Regions from separate parts of the Halopseudomonas sp. 4NH20-0008 genome, predicted to be linked through region 1. Evidence: predicted binding sites of a transcription regulator. Region 1 holds the regulator's gene; each other region holds the start of a gene.

Evidence for each region. Region 1 encodes sigma-54, which starts transcription at its own class of promoters, with help from an activator protein. Its sites were predicted from a motif close to ANTGGCATNNANNTTGCTNT; they were not measured.
Region 2: AC27HQ_RS14845 (TorF family putative porin) is a predicted target of sigma-54. The motif match lies at 2,507-2,526, and genes of this name have one in related genera.
Region 3: AC27HQ_RS00315 (pilin) is a predicted target of sigma-54. The motif match lies at 1,981-2,000, and genes of this name have one in related genera.

What each region holds. Positions count from the first base shown of each region.
Region 1 covers NZ_BAAJMD010000010.1:118,464-123,525, forward strand. Annotated here, with positions in the region: gene rapZ (RNase adapter RapZ) at 1-480, opposite strand, end outside; gene ptsN (PTS IIA-like nitrogen regulatory protein PtsN) at 486-944, opposite strand; gene hpf (ribosome hibernation promoting factor) at 964-1,272, opposite strand; gene AC27HQ_RS11660 (RNA polymerase factor sigma-54) at 1,365-2,867, opposite strand; gene lptB (LPS export ABC transporter ATP-binding protein) at 2,953-3,678, opposite strand; gene lptA (lipopolysaccharide transport periplasmic protein LptA) at 3,675-4,208, opposite strand; gene lptC (LPS export ABC transporter periplasmic protein LptC) at 4,195-4,773, opposite strand; gene AC27HQ_RS11680 (KdsC family phosphatase) at 4,773-5,062, opposite strand, start outside.
Region 2 covers NZ_BAAJMD010000016.1:54,218-59,279, forward strand. Annotated here, with positions in the region: gene apbC (iron-sulfur cluster carrier protein ApbC) at 1-654, shown strand, start outside; gene dcd (dCTP deaminase) at 741-1,307, shown strand; gene AC27HQ_RS14840 (hypothetical protein) at 1,421-1,636, shown strand; gene AC27HQ_RS14845 (TorF family putative porin) at 1,734-2,444, opposite strand; gene AC27HQ_RS14850 (GNAT family N-acetyltransferase) at 2,679-3,125, opposite strand; gene AC27HQ_RS14855 (universal stress protein) at 3,188-3,616, shown strand; gene AC27HQ_RS14860 (hypothetical protein) at 3,617-3,853, opposite strand; gene AC27HQ_RS14865 (glutathione S-transferase family protein) at 3,942-4,541, opposite strand; gene AC27HQ_RS14870 (peptidylprolyl isomerase) at 4,567-4,848, opposite strand; gene AC27HQ_RS14875 (flavin reductase family protein) at 4,935-5,062, opposite strand, start outside.
Region 3 covers NZ_BAAJMD010000001.1:79,405-84,466, forward strand. Annotated here, with positions in the region: gene AC27HQ_RS00305 (MAPEG family protein) at 1-268, opposite strand, end outside; gene AC27HQ_RS00310 (hypothetical protein) at 437-1,372, shown strand; gene AC27HQ_RS00315 (pilin) at 1,507-1,935, opposite strand; gene pilB (type IV-A pilus assembly ATPase PilB) at 2,227-3,927, shown strand; gene AC27HQ_RS00325 (type II secretion system F family protein) at 3,931-5,062, shown strand, end outside.

The sequences.
Region 1 (5,062 bases):
GCGAGTGCCGAGCAATCGTTGTTTAAGCAGGTCACGTAACTGGTACAGGGTCAGATGACTGGTATCGATCTTCAGGCTGGCCAGATCAATGATCGGCTCGAGCAATCTCAGTTCTTCAGCAATGGCTTCGCCCAGCGAATGATTCTGGTCGGTCAGCGGGTGTTTGCGCCGGGTTTCCGAGAACCGCTTGATCAGCACATCATCGGTTGCAGCCAGAAACAGCACATCGCAGTGTACGCCGGCATCACGCACCTGCTTGAGCAGTTCGGGGAAGCGTTTCAGGTCGCTGGGCAGGTTGCGCGCATCAATGCTGATGGCCACCTTGGGCAGTTCCAGTTCGGACAGATTGACCTGACGCGCCAGTTCCGGCAGCAAACCGGCCGGCAGGTTGTCGATGCAGTAGAAGCCGTTGTCTTCGAGCAGATGCAGCGCGGTACTCTTGCCGGAACCGGAGCGGCCACTGACCACAACCAGACGCATGGGGCTCAGCTTCCCGTCGCGCTGGTGGTCATGATGCGGTACAGGCTTTCAGCGTCCGGTGCGGCCCGCAGCGCTTCGCGCAGACTGGCCTGGTCGAGCTTCTCGGCCAGCATCTTGAGAATTTGCAGGTGCTGTTCGTTGGCTTCCTGGGGTACCAGCAGAACAAAGATCAGATCAACCGGTTGGCCATCGAGGGCGTCAAAGTCGATCTTGTCTTCCAGCTGCAGCAAGGCGCCGACAGCCTTGTGGCAGTCCAGCAGACGACAGTGAGGAATGGCGATGCCGTTGCCAAAGCCGGTTGAACCGAGCTTTTCACGGGCAATCAGGTTTTCATAGATGGCGTCCGGGTCCAGGTGGCTGTGCTGGGAGACCAGCTTGCCAATCTGTTCCAGTACGCGTTTTTTTGAAACCCCCTGCACACCGGCAAAGGTGCGCTCGGGGGTAAGTATGTGATCAATTTGCATGGTTTTGCGTCGGTTTGCCTTAGCGGTCGTTGACGCCCTGTTGGCGGTCGAGGTTCTTTTCCTTGTGCTTGATCAGTTGGCGATCCAGCTTGTCGACCAGCAGGTCAATGGCGGCGTACATGTCAGTATGTTCGCAGTTGGCGACGACTTCGCCGCCGGCAATATGCAGGGTCGCTTCGGCTTTCTGCCGCAGCTTTTCAACTTCCAGGGTAACCTGAACATTGGTGATCTTGTCGAAGTGTCGCTCCAATCGAGACATTTTCTCGTTCACGTACTCACGCATGGACTCGGTAATATCAACATGGTGACCGCTGAGATTCAGTTGCATACGTCTTCTCCTGTTGGACTGTGTGGCATGGGATATCCCAAGGTTATCCCATGGTGCCACGGGTAACGTACTGACTTCTTGATCCAGGCTGGTTAAACCAGCCTTTTGCGTTCGCTGGACGGAGCGATGTTCAGCGATTCGCGGTATTTGGCGATGGTGCGCCTTGCGACATCAATTCCTTGCTCTTCCAGTAAACCAGCGATCTTGCTGTCGCTCAATGGTTTCTTGGGGTTTTCTGCGGCGACCAGTTTCTTGATCAGGGCGCGAATCGCCGTGGACGAGAACTCACCGCCCTCGGCGGTGCCGACATGGCTGGAGAAAAAGTACTTGAGCTCGAATATGCCACGCGGGGTATGCATGTATTTTTGCGTGGTAACCCGCGAAATGGTTGACTCGTGCATGCCCACGGCCTCGGCAATATCATGCAGCACCAGTGGTTTCATGGCCTCTTCACCCTGCTCGAGAAAGCCGCGCTGATGCTCGACGATCTGCGTCGCGACTTTCATCAGGGTTTCGTTGCGGCTTTGCAGGCTTTTGATGAACCAGCGGGCTTCCTGCAGATGATTGCGCAGGTAGGTGTTGTCCTGGCTGGAGTCGGCGCGGCGGACCATGGACGCATAATGGTTGTTGACCCGGACCTTGGGCACGGCTTCCTGGTTCAGCTCGACTATCCAGCGGGCGTTGTCACGGCGCACGATCACATCCGGGATCACGTACTCAGGCTCGCCTGAGGCGATTTCCGAGCCGGGTCGGGGGTTGAGGGTCTGAATCAGACTGATGACCTTACCGAGTTGATCCTCCTTGAGTCGGGTGCGCCGCATGAGTTGGGCAAAGTCACGGCTGCCAAGCAGTTCGAGGTGGTCCTTGACTACCTTCATCGCCTGCTCCAGCAGCGGGGTATCGGCTGGCAACTGGCGCAGTTGCAACAGCAGGCATTCACTCAGGTTGCGAGCTGCGACACCGACCGGCTCGAACTGCTGAATACGGTGCAGGACCATTTCCACTTCATCCAGCTCGACCTCCAGTTCGGGGTCGAGTGAGGCAAGAATCTCGTCCAGGGATTCTTCCAGGTAGCCGTCGGCATTGATCGCATCAATCAGTGACAGAGCAATAATCTGGTCGGTTTCAGACAGGGGGATCAGGTTGAGCTGCCATTCCAGATGGCTTTGCAGGGTCTCACCGGTACCGGTACGGGCGGTAAAGTCCCACTCCTCATCATCGTTGCTTGGCAACGAGCTGGCCGAGGTCTGGTAGACATCGTCCCACTGGGTATCAACAGGCAGTTCGTTGGGGATCTGTTCGTTCCAGTTGCCTTCTTCTTCAGCCTGGCTGTGTTGCTCGATGGCGTCCATGGCCACCGGCTCCGGAATGGTCACTGCGGGCGCATCATCGCCGTCGGCTGCGCTGTCGGATCCGCCATTGCCGTAGTCGTCGTCACCCTCGTCAGCCATTTCCAGCATCGGATTGGCCTCCAGTGCCTCCTGAACCTCCTGCTGGAGATCCAGACTGGACAGCTGAAGCAGTCGGATGGCCTGCTGCAGCTGAGGTGTCATTGTCAGCTGCTGCCCCATCTTGAGGACGAGCGAGGGTTTCATGTTCAGACGACGTACCTTGTACTCAGGGTTGGACAGAATCCAGTGTGCTGGCCATGTGGCCAGCATGCCTTATTTGTAACCTATTTTACAGACGGAAGGCATGCCCCAGATAGACATCCCTTACGGTCTGGTTGGCCAGTACGGTATCGGCATCGCCTTCGGCAATGATGTGACCGTCATTGACAATATAGGCCTTGTCACAGATGTCGAGTGTTTCGCGCACATTATGATCGGTGATCAGCACGCCGATCCCCTTGTCCTTGAGATGCTTGATGATCAGTTTGATATCGTTGACCGAGATCGGGTCAACGCCGGCAAAGGGCTCGTCGAGCAGAATGAACTTGGGCTCGGTGGCCAGTGCACGGGCAATTTCAGCGCGCCGCCGTTCACCACCGGAGAGGCTCATGCCCAGACTGTCGGCCAGATGATGAATGTGAAATTCGCGCAGCAGGGATTCGAGTTTGCCTTCACGGCCCTGGCGATTGAGATCCTTGCGGGTCTCGAGAATCGCCATGATGTTGTCCGCTACGCTGAGCTTGCGGAAAATCGAGGCTTCCTGCGGCAGGTAGCCGATACCCTGGCGTGCTCTGCCGTGCATGGGCAGGCGGGTGACATCCACGCCGTCGACCAGAATGCTCCCCTCATCGGCCTTGACCAGGCCGACAATCATGTAGAAGCAGGTGGTTTTGCCTGCACCATTGGGGCCCAGCAGGCCAATGACTTCACCGCTCTTGATCGAGACCGACACGTCACGAACGACCTTGCGTGATTTGTAGGCCTTGGCCAGATGACGGGCTTCAAGTGTGGTCATGGCTGGGGTTCGCTGGTGTCGGTGCGACGACGGGGCTGAATGGTGATTTCGATGCGTGGCTGCTCGGCCCCGCTGGTACCACCGTTGCGCCCGGCATCGACAATCTGGCGATTGATGTCGTAGCTGATGTATTCGCCCTGAAAGGTATTGCCGTCTTGTTCCAGGAACGCGTTGTTGATCAGTACCACGCGCTCGGTATCGGCGTGGTATTCAATCGTGTTGCTGCGGGCCTTGACCGGGTTCTGATTGGCCCGTGGCGTCGATTCATAGCTGGCAGGGCTGCCTTCGCTGACGATCTTGCTGACCTGACCGTCGCTGTCGGTATTCAGCGTCACACGGCTACCGGTCAGGCGCATGCTGCCCTGGGTAATGATGACATTGCCGTTGTACACAGCCGTGCTCTGTCGTTCGTTGAGGGTTGCGCTGTTGGCCTGGATGCGGATGGGTTGGTTGGCATCGTCAGGCAGGGCCAGAGCCGTTGTCGGCCCGGATAACAAAACTAGAATACACAGGGTTTTAACGCGCCTCATGCTGACCTCGTACGGTGGACAGCAGCTCCAAGCGGCCGTCATTGAGATAAACCTTCATGCCGGTGGCAGTGGTAACGCTGCCGGCGGCCTCGATTCTAACGTCCTCGGCGGTCTCGGCATAATCCCGGTCCGGGAACAGCGTCAAGGCTTCGGTATTCATACGCGTTGTGGCCTGTGCGGGGTCGTCACGCTGCAGTATCACATTGCGCTCCAGATCAACGCGGTTGCCACCTTCAGCGGCACGCCCACTTTCCGCCTGCAACAGCCAGGGCAACGGTTCATTATCACGGAAAAACTGCAGTCGCGGTTCGGTCAGCAGGGTGCTGTCATCGTCACGCAGGTGTACGGCGCGTTCGCTGGTCAATTGGTAGGCGGTGGTACCCGCCTCATTCAGTTGCAAAATGCGCGTGTTGTGCATGAAAAAATCCGGTTGCGACGGATCGGTCACCAGTGGCAGCGGCGTGAAGCTGGCCGGCCGGATATTGAAGTAGCCGACCGCCAGTGCCAGTATCATGGCCAGTCCGACGAGTCCGCCAGTCAACAGATAGCGTGGAATCGACGGCATCAGAGGTAAGCCGCCCGGGCCGAGTCCAGGGTGCCCTGTGCCTGCATGATCAGCTCACAGAACTCGCGTGCCGCGCCAGCACCCCCATTGGCCAGGGTCACGCCATGGGCCTGCTCGCGGACAAAGACGTCGGCGCTGGCCACGGCGATACCCAGGCCCACACGGCGCATGACCGGTAGGTCGGGCAGGTCGTCACCAAGAAAGGCGATCTGTTCCAGCTCGACCGGCACAATCTGGCGCAGTTCGGCCAGGGCATTGAGTTTGTCTTCACGACCCTGAATAAGATGTT
Region 2 (5,062 bases), on a different contig from region 1:
GGTCTACCCGAGGGCACCCGGCCCGAAGTCAAGGATCAGAAGCTCTTTATACCGCCGCGGGCCCATGGTGTGCAGGTCATGTCCATGGCCTTTCTGGTAGATGACAATACCCCGGTGGTCTGGCGTGGCCCGATGGTGTCAGGCGCGTTGATGCAGTTGCTGACCCAGACGCTCTGGGACGATCTTGATTATCTGGTGGTGGATATGCCGCCCGGCACTGGCGATATCCAGCTGACGCTGGCGCAAAAGGTGCCGGTCAGCGGTGCGGTGATTGTGACCACGCCCCAGGATCTGGCGCTGCTGGATGCGATCAAAGGCATCGAGATGTTCAACAAGGTGCATATTCCGGTGCTGGGTGTGGTCGAGAACATGGCCATTCATATCTGCTCCAACTGTGGCCATGCAGAGCACCTGTTTGGTGAAGGCGGCGGTGAACGTCTGGCCGAACAGTATGGGGTCGATCTGCTGGCATCCATGCCGCTGTCGATGATGATCCGCGAACAGGCGGATGGGGGCACACCCACTGTGGTGGCCGAGCCGGAATGTCAGATCAGCATGCTCTATCAGGATATGGCCCGGCATGTCGGTGCGCGGATTGCCGAGCGCGCCATGGCGGGTCCGCAGACGCCGACTATTCAGATCAGTGACGACTGAGGGCGGGTGCCTGTCAGGCCGGGCTTTTTTCGTTGTCGAGAACCCGTTAACATGCAACCTCTTTTTTGCACAGTTCAGGACAAACCATGAGCATCAAGTCAGACCGCTGGATACGTCGCATGTCACAGGAACACGGCATGATCGAGCCCTTTGTAGAGCGTCAGGTGCGCGGCGAAGAGGCCAGCCGGGTGATTTCCTACGGGGTCTCCAGCTACGGTTACGACGTGCGTTGTTCCAACGAGTTCAAGGTGTTCACCAATATCCATTCGGCCACCGTCGACCCCAAGCATTTTGACGAAAAGAGCTTTGTCGATGTGGTCAGCGATGTCTGTATCATTCCGCCCAACTCCTTTGCCCTGGCCCGTACCGTTGAATACTTCCGTATTCCCCGCAATGTACTGACCATCTGTCTGGGCAAGAGCACCTATGCGCGCTGCGGCATTATCGTCAACGTCACGCCGCTGGAGCCTGAATGGGAAGGGCATGTGACCCTGGAGTTTTCCAATACCACGACGCTGCCAGCGAAGATCTATGCCAACGAAGGTGTGGCACAGATGTTGTTCTTTGAGTCCGATGAGGACTGTGAAGTGTCCTACCGCGATCGTGGTGGCAAGTATCAGGGTCAGCGCGGCGTCACGCTGCCCAAGGCCTGATCAATCAGTCATAGCGGCAGGGCACTCGCCCTGCTGTTCCACCAAAGTCTAGTAGTCCCCCATGCCCCCAGGCGTCATGCTGACTGGTATTAAAGCCTGTTGGAGTAGCGCGCATGACGATCTTCAGAACACTCGGTTACTGCTTCCTGTTTATCATGGTGCCGTTGGGAGGCCTGTTGGCTGCTTTCCCTGAGGAAATAACTGCAGGGTTGTCAGCTGTACTGCCGATGGATGTGAGTCGGGGTGCGTTGGGTATCGCCTTTCTGGCTTTGGCCGCGGTGTGTATGCGTGTTGATCTGGGCATACGCCGCCGCGCTGCAGAAGCCTGACAAGCGCCCACAAAAAACCCGACTCGGCGCCGTGGAACACCTTGTCGGGTTTTTTACCGCAAGCGACTGTCAGGCGCCCAGAGGGCGCCTGATGTGATCAGAAGCTCTTGGATACAGACAGTGTGACGTTGGAGTCACAGGTGTCATCGTTTTGGTAACCAATGTCTACAGTACACTCGGTGCTGCTGATGTTGGTATCGCTGTACATCAGTGCCCAACCCAGGCCCAGAGCGTCCTTGCTGACAGTCACTGCCCAGTCGTTGTAGTCAACACCTCCGTTCTTGCTGTTGCTGTCGGCGTAGTGCAGGCTCAGACCGATGTCGTAGGGCAGGGACAGATCATAGCCGACGTAGTAGTAGTGGTTGTCGGCGTTGTTGTAGGTGTCCTTGTAACCCAGGGTGAAGCCATAGGCGCTGACGCTAGCCAGCCACTCGTACACGTCGATTGAGCTGTTACCTGGGAAGGTGTAGTTGGCCCAGCCCAGGTCGTAGCCGATGTCATCAGTGATGCTGCCGGCATAGCCAACATAGTAATCCAGCTCGATGCTGGCGCCACCGAAGTCGGTGGAATCTACGTTGGAGCCCCATGCACCAACATAGACGCCGCTTTCATGGGCGAAGTCGAGGCTGGCCTGAACGGCACCCTTGCCATCAGTCTGGGACTGGCCGCGCCAGATGTAGTCGGTTGCCAGGGTGGCGGTCATGCTGGCGTCAATAGTGCCGATCATGGTGTCAAACTCTTCAGCTTGAGTCATGTTGGCAAAACCCAGGGTGGTAGCTGCTGCGATGGCGGCTGTCAGTTTCTTCATCATTCTCTAGTACCCCATGTGTGTGATTCAAACGTAGAAAAAAATGCGTTGGCATCACTCACATAGCATTTAGCTTGCCAGTTTTTAATACTTGTTTAATTACAACGAGTTATATGTTTTTTATATGTAACGCGGGGAAAACTGCAAGGTTATAGGGCTTTTTGCTGCACCGCTGTGGTGCGTGTCGGTGTGGTCATGGTGCAACGTAACTGTCATATTCTGTGCAGCGCTCAATTAGCCCGGATTCACCAGCGCAATCAGGGTCTTGGTACGCTGGTAACGTTGCAGTCGGTCGTCCAGCGCGCGCGGCAGGTGAGTGCAGGAAATAAAGCCCTGGCGGGCATACAGGTCAGCCAGTTGTGGTTTGCAAAACAGCCAGATTGGCCCCGCATAATAACCTCGAACGGCTTGCAGCAAACGGCCTGCATGGCCCTGCTGGCGCTGATCGGGCGCGACAAACAGGCCGGTCAGCCAGTGACCCTCTGCAACAGGTTGCAGGCACAGGCAAGCGCTGATGGCGGTTCGCCGCAGGGCCCATACACTGTGTTGTGAACCGGCTTTCATGGCGCTGCCATGGCCGCGGTAGAAAGCGTTGACCAAGCCTTTTTCAGTCGGCGGCAGTTGTTCTATGTACATGTCTGGCAAGCGCGGTAGGCGTTGATGCAGGTCAATGGCTGTCACGGGAAGGCTGTCACAATGCATTATAAAGGTTCACGGCTTCGCCGATTCTAACAGGAGCACACATGCAAAACGTACTGGTTCCCTATGATGGGTCACCGAGCGCCGAGCGCGCGGTCGATTATCTGATCAACTTTGCCAAGGTTTTTCCGCAGCTCAAGGTGCATCTGATCAATGTGCAGACCGAGGCCAAGCTCTACGGTAACTATGTTTCGCCCGCCATGCTGGAGCAGTTGAATGCGGGCGCGCTGGATCATGCTGCTGAAACCAATGCCAAGGCAGCCGAGCGCCTGAAGGCGGCAGGTATTCTGCACAGTTGCCATGAAGTGATGGGCGAAGTGGTAACCGAACTGGTCAAGGCGGTCAGACAGCACGGCTGCAACACGGTGGTCATGGGTACCCGGGGCATGAGCAACCTGGGTAATCTGGTCATGGGCTCCGTGGCCACCCGGGTGGTGCATGAAGTGCCGGTGCCGGTGCTGCTGGTCAAGTAATCAGCGTTTGCCCATGGAGCGGCGTGTGCCCTTGGGGGCCATGCCGATCTTTTTCTCGTGACGCGGATTGATACCCTTGGCCTGCCAGGGCTTGTCTGTTGCGGCTGGAGTATTGCTTCCGGGGCGGGCAAAGGGAAACTTGAAGTGCGTCTGCGGCGCAGGGTTTTCTGCAGTCACTGACTCGACCAGGCTGTCTGATGCCGGGTTACTGTCGAGATCATCTTTCTGGCTGGTCATGGCAAAAAACTCAAGGAATCGAATCGGGGCGCGAGTATAGCGGCAAAACAGGCCTGCTGGTAAGGCCTGACCTTTGCCGCTGGTCTGCTCAGTTGAAACCGGTCTGGATAAAACTGTCGCGCTCAAGCAAGCGCGCCTGATAGTCAACAAGGGCAGGGCAGGTGGCCTGCCAGTCAATCTCTGCCAAGCGAAAGTCCAGATAGGCCAGGGCCACACCAATGACGATGTCGCCCAGATCGATCCTTGTAGCCGTAGAGCTGCCGAACATACGTTCCAGGGTTGAGAGGCTGCGAATAATCGCCCGTAGTCGGCGTTGGCCGAGCACGGTCTCGTCGGCATCCTCGCCCAGATACTTGCGTGCAATAACAGTATTGAATGCTGCGTCAATCAAGCCCTGTCCTAGCCCGGCCCTGTGCAGTACTTCCGCCAGGTTGCTGGCCGGTAGCAGGCGGCCCTGACCATCATGGCTGTCCAGGTATTGTGCAATCAACAGCGACTCACTGATGGCCATGCCCTGATCGGTGATCAGGGTAGGCACGCGGCTGGCCGGATTAACCGCAACCAGCGCCGGCTCATCTGTCCAGGGATCGCTCCAGCACAGCGTCAACTGGTTATCCAGGCCGAGCTCAAGTGCCGTGATGCGCGCTACGCGGGCGTAGGGCGAGGTCTTGTTCAGATGCAGTTTCATGGCGCTGTTCCGGCCGTTGATGTGATCAATCCTGGCGGCTGGTCACTTCCAGCAGGTGGTAACCGAACTGGGTTTTCACCGGGCCCTGAACCTGATTGACCGGGGCGCTGAACACCACGGTATCAAATTCCTTGACCATCTGACCTGGACCGAAGGAGCCCAGATCACCACCACTGCGGCCGGATGGGCAGGTGGAGTTGTCGCGGGCCAGTTGGGCGAAATCGGCACCGCCTTCGATGGCGGTTTTCAGTTCGATGCACTTGGCTTCGGTCGGAACCAGAATGTGACGGGCTGTAGCTTTAGGCATGATCATGCTCCTGTAGGTTAGGTCGCAGAGGGTAGCGCAAAGCCGCGCTCCCTGAAAGGTCGGCGCAGCGATGCATTCGGTCTGTTTCAACTCGGACGATAAAGCTTGAAGTGCTCACCCAGCTCGAAATAATCCGCTGCGCCACCACCACGCAGTACCGGGTGGGCGGCAGCGGTGTTATAGATGCCGTCTTTCAACAGATGCTCGGCGATAT
Region 3 (5,062 bases), on a different contig from region 1:
ACCCGTCAGTCAACGCGGTCTGATCGGTGGCCAGGGCATAAAGCAGCAGCGCCATCAACCAAGGCAGGTTTTCAACACAGTTGGCATGGGCTCGAACCAGGCGCTGACCAAAGCCGGCCGGCGTATTACTGCCATCCGGGGCAAAACCGTTGACCGCCATTTTGCCAGTCAAGACCAACAAGCCACGCTGATTGACCATGACCAGAAGCAGTATCAGCATCCAGGCGGCAAGACCCAGCAAAGCGAGTGCAGAGGGGGACAGGGACATGGGTTTTCTCTCATATTATTATTGGAAAGCACAGAATAGAGTAATAGCTCTATTTGAACCAGCCCGGTGCCAACAGACTGGGTAAGTGATATGACGTGAAACCCTGTAACCGCGGATTACCCACCAGACCGCAGATGATCGACATTGCCAACCAGGAGACCAACCAACATGGAACTGAGCAGAAGCGCCTACCCGTATGGCACCCTTATCGCACTTGCAAGTACCCTCTTGCTCCTGCAGGGATGCGGAGCAGAACAAAGCGATACCTCGTCAGACCCGCAGGCCAGCACACCACCCTCTGCGACGCTGGCAAGCACAGGACATGATCCTGACCCAGCATGGCGTCAGTTGGGTTATACACTTGAGTATCAACGCAGCGGACAGGCCGTGCGCCCCGCCGGACGGGACAACGTGCAACGCGCCAGCTTCAACCTGTCAATCACCCTGTCACAAGGCACCTTGATGCAAGCCCTGTCAGAACCAGGTACCGGCCACTGGACCACCTGGCAGAGCGCAGGTTCCAGTGACCCGCTGGCCGGCGAAGCCCGCTTTACTGCATCCATCACCCGCGATCACTATGACCAGGATTTTCCATCACCCTTGAACCTGGACCTCCACGGCGACTTCAGTGGCAACCAGCATGGGCGCCTTGACGGATTATTTGCCGGTGGCCTGCGCAACCCTGAGCCCTCAGTGCATATCAGCTTTGAGCTGCCCATGATCGGCAGCATTGAAGGGGGCGGCCTGGAAGCCAACCCGTCAGCCGCTCTGATGATGCTCGCAGCCTACGGCTCACCGGTTACCGCAGCAGAGGCCAATACAGAGGTGCACGGCCTGCTAAGCGGGGAATGGCAATTTCACTCCCGCCCGATAGCTCGACCGGATGAGACTGCTGCAGCAGCATTGTATGACATCGAAGGGATGCTCTTTGGGCTATACGGCGTAACGCATCCCAGCTTGATAGGCGCATTTGAGGGCGGCCTGTATTCGGGGGACCCCAGGGGTGATTGGGAATATCGGTTCGAGACCACACGTGACTGGACAGAAGACCAAGACAGGGTGGATGACGCGCTGACTTTGAGGGTATTTCCTCTCAACCAATAACAGTAGGGGTGATTGCCGACTGGACGTTCCAAATATCATAAGACACAAAAAACCCCGGCGAACCGGGGTTTTTAATCTTTAAATTGCTGAGCGCTATTAGAAACCACCCAAAGGATGACGCTCAGACAAAAAGATTAGCGGCAACCTGAAGGAATATGGCTACCATTTGTCAAGCCAGCACATGTCCAAGTACTGATTTGGCCGTTGGCAACTTGAGGTGTAATGGTCATAGTTTGACCTTGGAGTGCACCAGAGCCGAAAGCAACCGAGATTGCACCTGCAGGACTAACTGTTGCACCACCCAAGGGGAAATACTTACCAGTCAAAAGGGCCGCAGAAGCTTGAGTGTCGGCGCTTGCAACAGCGACGTTACCACCGGCCTCTGCTGTAGCAACAGCAACATCAGCTCTAATCCCTGCAGTAGCTGACAGACCTTCTGTTGCTTGGGCGCGAGCAGTGTAATCCTGATAAGCAGGCAGTGCGATGGCCGCCAGAATACCGATGATGGCTACAACGATCATCAGTTCGATCAGGGTAAAACCTTTCTGCATTTGTGATTTCATGTGCAACTCCGTATGTAGGTAAATAGCCACAGGGCTGTTGTGAGTAAAGCACATTGCGTGCCAGCGTCAATAAAAGCAGAAAAATCAGGGTATGCAGCCAAAAAAAGCTTCAATTGTTACCTTGAATAACGACAGCACAGGTCACTGACTGACATTTTTTGTCACCAAACAGCGTAACAAGCTACCAAAGCCGGCCTTTTTACCCAGAGGGAGTGTGCAGCAGGCCCTGCCTGTACTATAGTCGCTGCAACGACTCTATATAAAATAACGGATTGAGGCAGTTCTCCGCCTATGGATACCCCCGCGCTCTCCGGGCTGGCCCGGCGTATTGTTCAGGATCAATTGCTGGACGCCCAGGTGGCCAGCAAGGCCAGCAAGCAGGCCAGCCAGGACAAGATCCCCTTTATCACTTATCTGGTGCAGCACAAGCTGGCCAATGCCCGTGATCTGGCCATGCTCTGTGCCGAGGAGTTCGGTTACCCCTACCTTGACCTGGCCGCGATTGACAAGGACACACAACCCCACGACCTGGTCAGTGAAAAACTGATACGCCAGCACAATGCACTGCCGCTGTTCAAACGCGGTACCCGTTTGTTCTTGGGCATCTCTGATCCGACCAACCAGCAAGCCCTGAGCGATGTACAGTTCAACACCGGCCTGATGACCGATGCAGTTATAGTCGAAGACGACAAGCTGCAGGCCGCCATCGAAAAGTTCCTCGACAGTTCAACCGCCGGATTTGGTGATATGGGCGATGATGCCCTGGATGAGCTGGATGTGCAGGCAGTCAAGGACGATGACAAAGCAGAAAGTGGTGGTGATGCAGATGACGCACCCATTGTCCGCTTCGTCAACAAGATGCTGTTGGATGCCGTGCGCATGGGCTCATCGGACTTGCATTTTGAGCCCTTTGAAAAAATGTATCGCGTGCGTTTTCGTACAGACGGCATCTTGCATGAGGTGGCCAAGCCTCCTGTGCAGCTGGGTGTGCGCATCGCCGCCCGCCTCAAGGTGATGTCGGCCATGGATATGGCCGAGCGGCGCAAGCCGCAGGACGGCCGCATCAAGATGAAAATCTCCAAGAACAAGGCCATCGACTTCCGCGTCAACACCCTGCCCACACTCTGGGGCGAGAAAGTCGTACTGCGTATTCTGGATTCAGACAGCGCCAAAATGGGTATCGACGCCCTGGGCTACGAAGAAGACCAGAAAGAGATGTATCTCAGCGCCTTGGCCAAACCACAAGGCATGATCCTGGTCACCGGGCCGACCGGCTCAGGCAAAACCGTTTCACTTTATACCGGCCTGAATATTCTCAACACCATGGAGCGCAATATCTCCACGGCTGAAGACCCGGTTGAAATCAACCTGGAGGGTGTCAACCAGGTCAACGTCAAACCCAAGCAAGGGCTGGATTTTGCCCAGGCATTGCGCGCCTTTCTGCGTCAGGATCCGGATATCATCATGGTTGGCGAGATTCGCGATCTGGAAACAGCGGAAATCGCCATCAAGGCCGCCCAGACCGGACATATGGTGCTCTCTACCCTGCACACCAACAGCGCCGCAGAAACCCTGACACGCCTGCGCAATATGGGCGTACCCTCTTTCAACATTGCCACCTCGGTGAACCTGATTATTGCCCAGCGCCTGGCGCGACGCCTGTGCAAGAATTGCAAAAAGACCATTGAGGTTCCAAAAGAGGTTCTGGCGGAAGAAGGCTTCAGCCCGGAAAAAATCGCTGCCGGCATCACAATTTATGGCCCTGTGGGTTGCGAAAACTGCAAGGACGGTTATAAAGGACGAGTGGGCATCTATGAGGTGGTTAAAATCACCCCGGCTATGCAGCGTATTATCATGGAAGACGGCAACTCCATCGAGATCTCCGATGTCGCCCAGAGCGAAGGCTTCCACAATTTGCGACAGTCCGCCCTCCAGAAGGTCGAGCAAGGCGTGACCAGCCTGGCGGAAGTCAACCGAGTGACCAAGGATTAAGTCATGGCGCAACAGACAGCAGCAAGAAAGCCGGTAGCGGCGAAAAAGACCAAGGTCGAAAACACCGTCCCGTTCAAATGGGAAGGTAAAGACCGTAAAGGCACCAAGGTCGCGGGAGAAATCCAGGGCACCAATGCCGCGCTGGTCAAAGCGCAACTGCGCAAGCAGGGCGTACTGGTCACCAAGATTCAGAAAAAATCGACCCTGTTTAGTAGTAAGGGCAAAAAAATCAAACCCCTTGATATTGCCTTTTTTACCCGTCAGCTGGCCACCATGATGGCCTCGGGCGTACCTATTATTCAGGCCTTTGACATTATTGCCGAGGGAACTGAAAACCCTAATCTGGTCAAGCTGGTCAATGAAATCAAAACCGATGTAGCCGCCGGTAATACTCTGGCAGACTCGATGCGCAAGCACCCCAAGTACTTCGATGATCTTTTCTGCAACTTGGTCGAGTCCGGTGAGCAGTCTGGTAAGCTAGAATCACTGTTGGATCGTATCGCTACCTACAAGGAAAAGACCGAAGCATTGAAGGCCAAAATCAAAAAGGCCATGACCTATCCTATCTCCGTGCTTGTCGTTGCGATTATCGTCACAGCGATTATGCTTTTAAAGGTTGTTCCTGCCTTTGTTGATGTCTTCGCCAACTTCGGTGCAGATTTACCTGCATTTACCCTTTTTGTCATCGGTTTGTCTGAATGGATGCAAAGCTGGTGGTTTGTAATTTTAGTCATGATTATCGTCATCGGGTTTGCCTATGGCAAAGCTCGCCTAAAATCAAAAACGTTTCGCGATGCTGAAGACCGCGCCCTGCTCAAGGCACCCATTATTGGCGATATCGTCTATAAAGCCGCAATTGCTCGCTACTCTCGCACTTTGTCAACCACCTTTGCAGCCGGTGTGCCTCTTGTAGATGCCCTCGACTCAGTCGCTGGAGCAGCCGGTAACGTGGTGTTCTACAACGCCGTGATGCAGATCAAGGAAGATGTTTCGGCCGGCTCGCAGCTGAACTTTTCCATGCGGACCACCAACGTATTTCCTTCACTGGCCGTGCAAATGGCCGGCATTGGTGAAGAATCCGGTAACCTCGACGGTATGCTCGACAAGGTAGCTGACTACTATGAGGCTGAAGTGG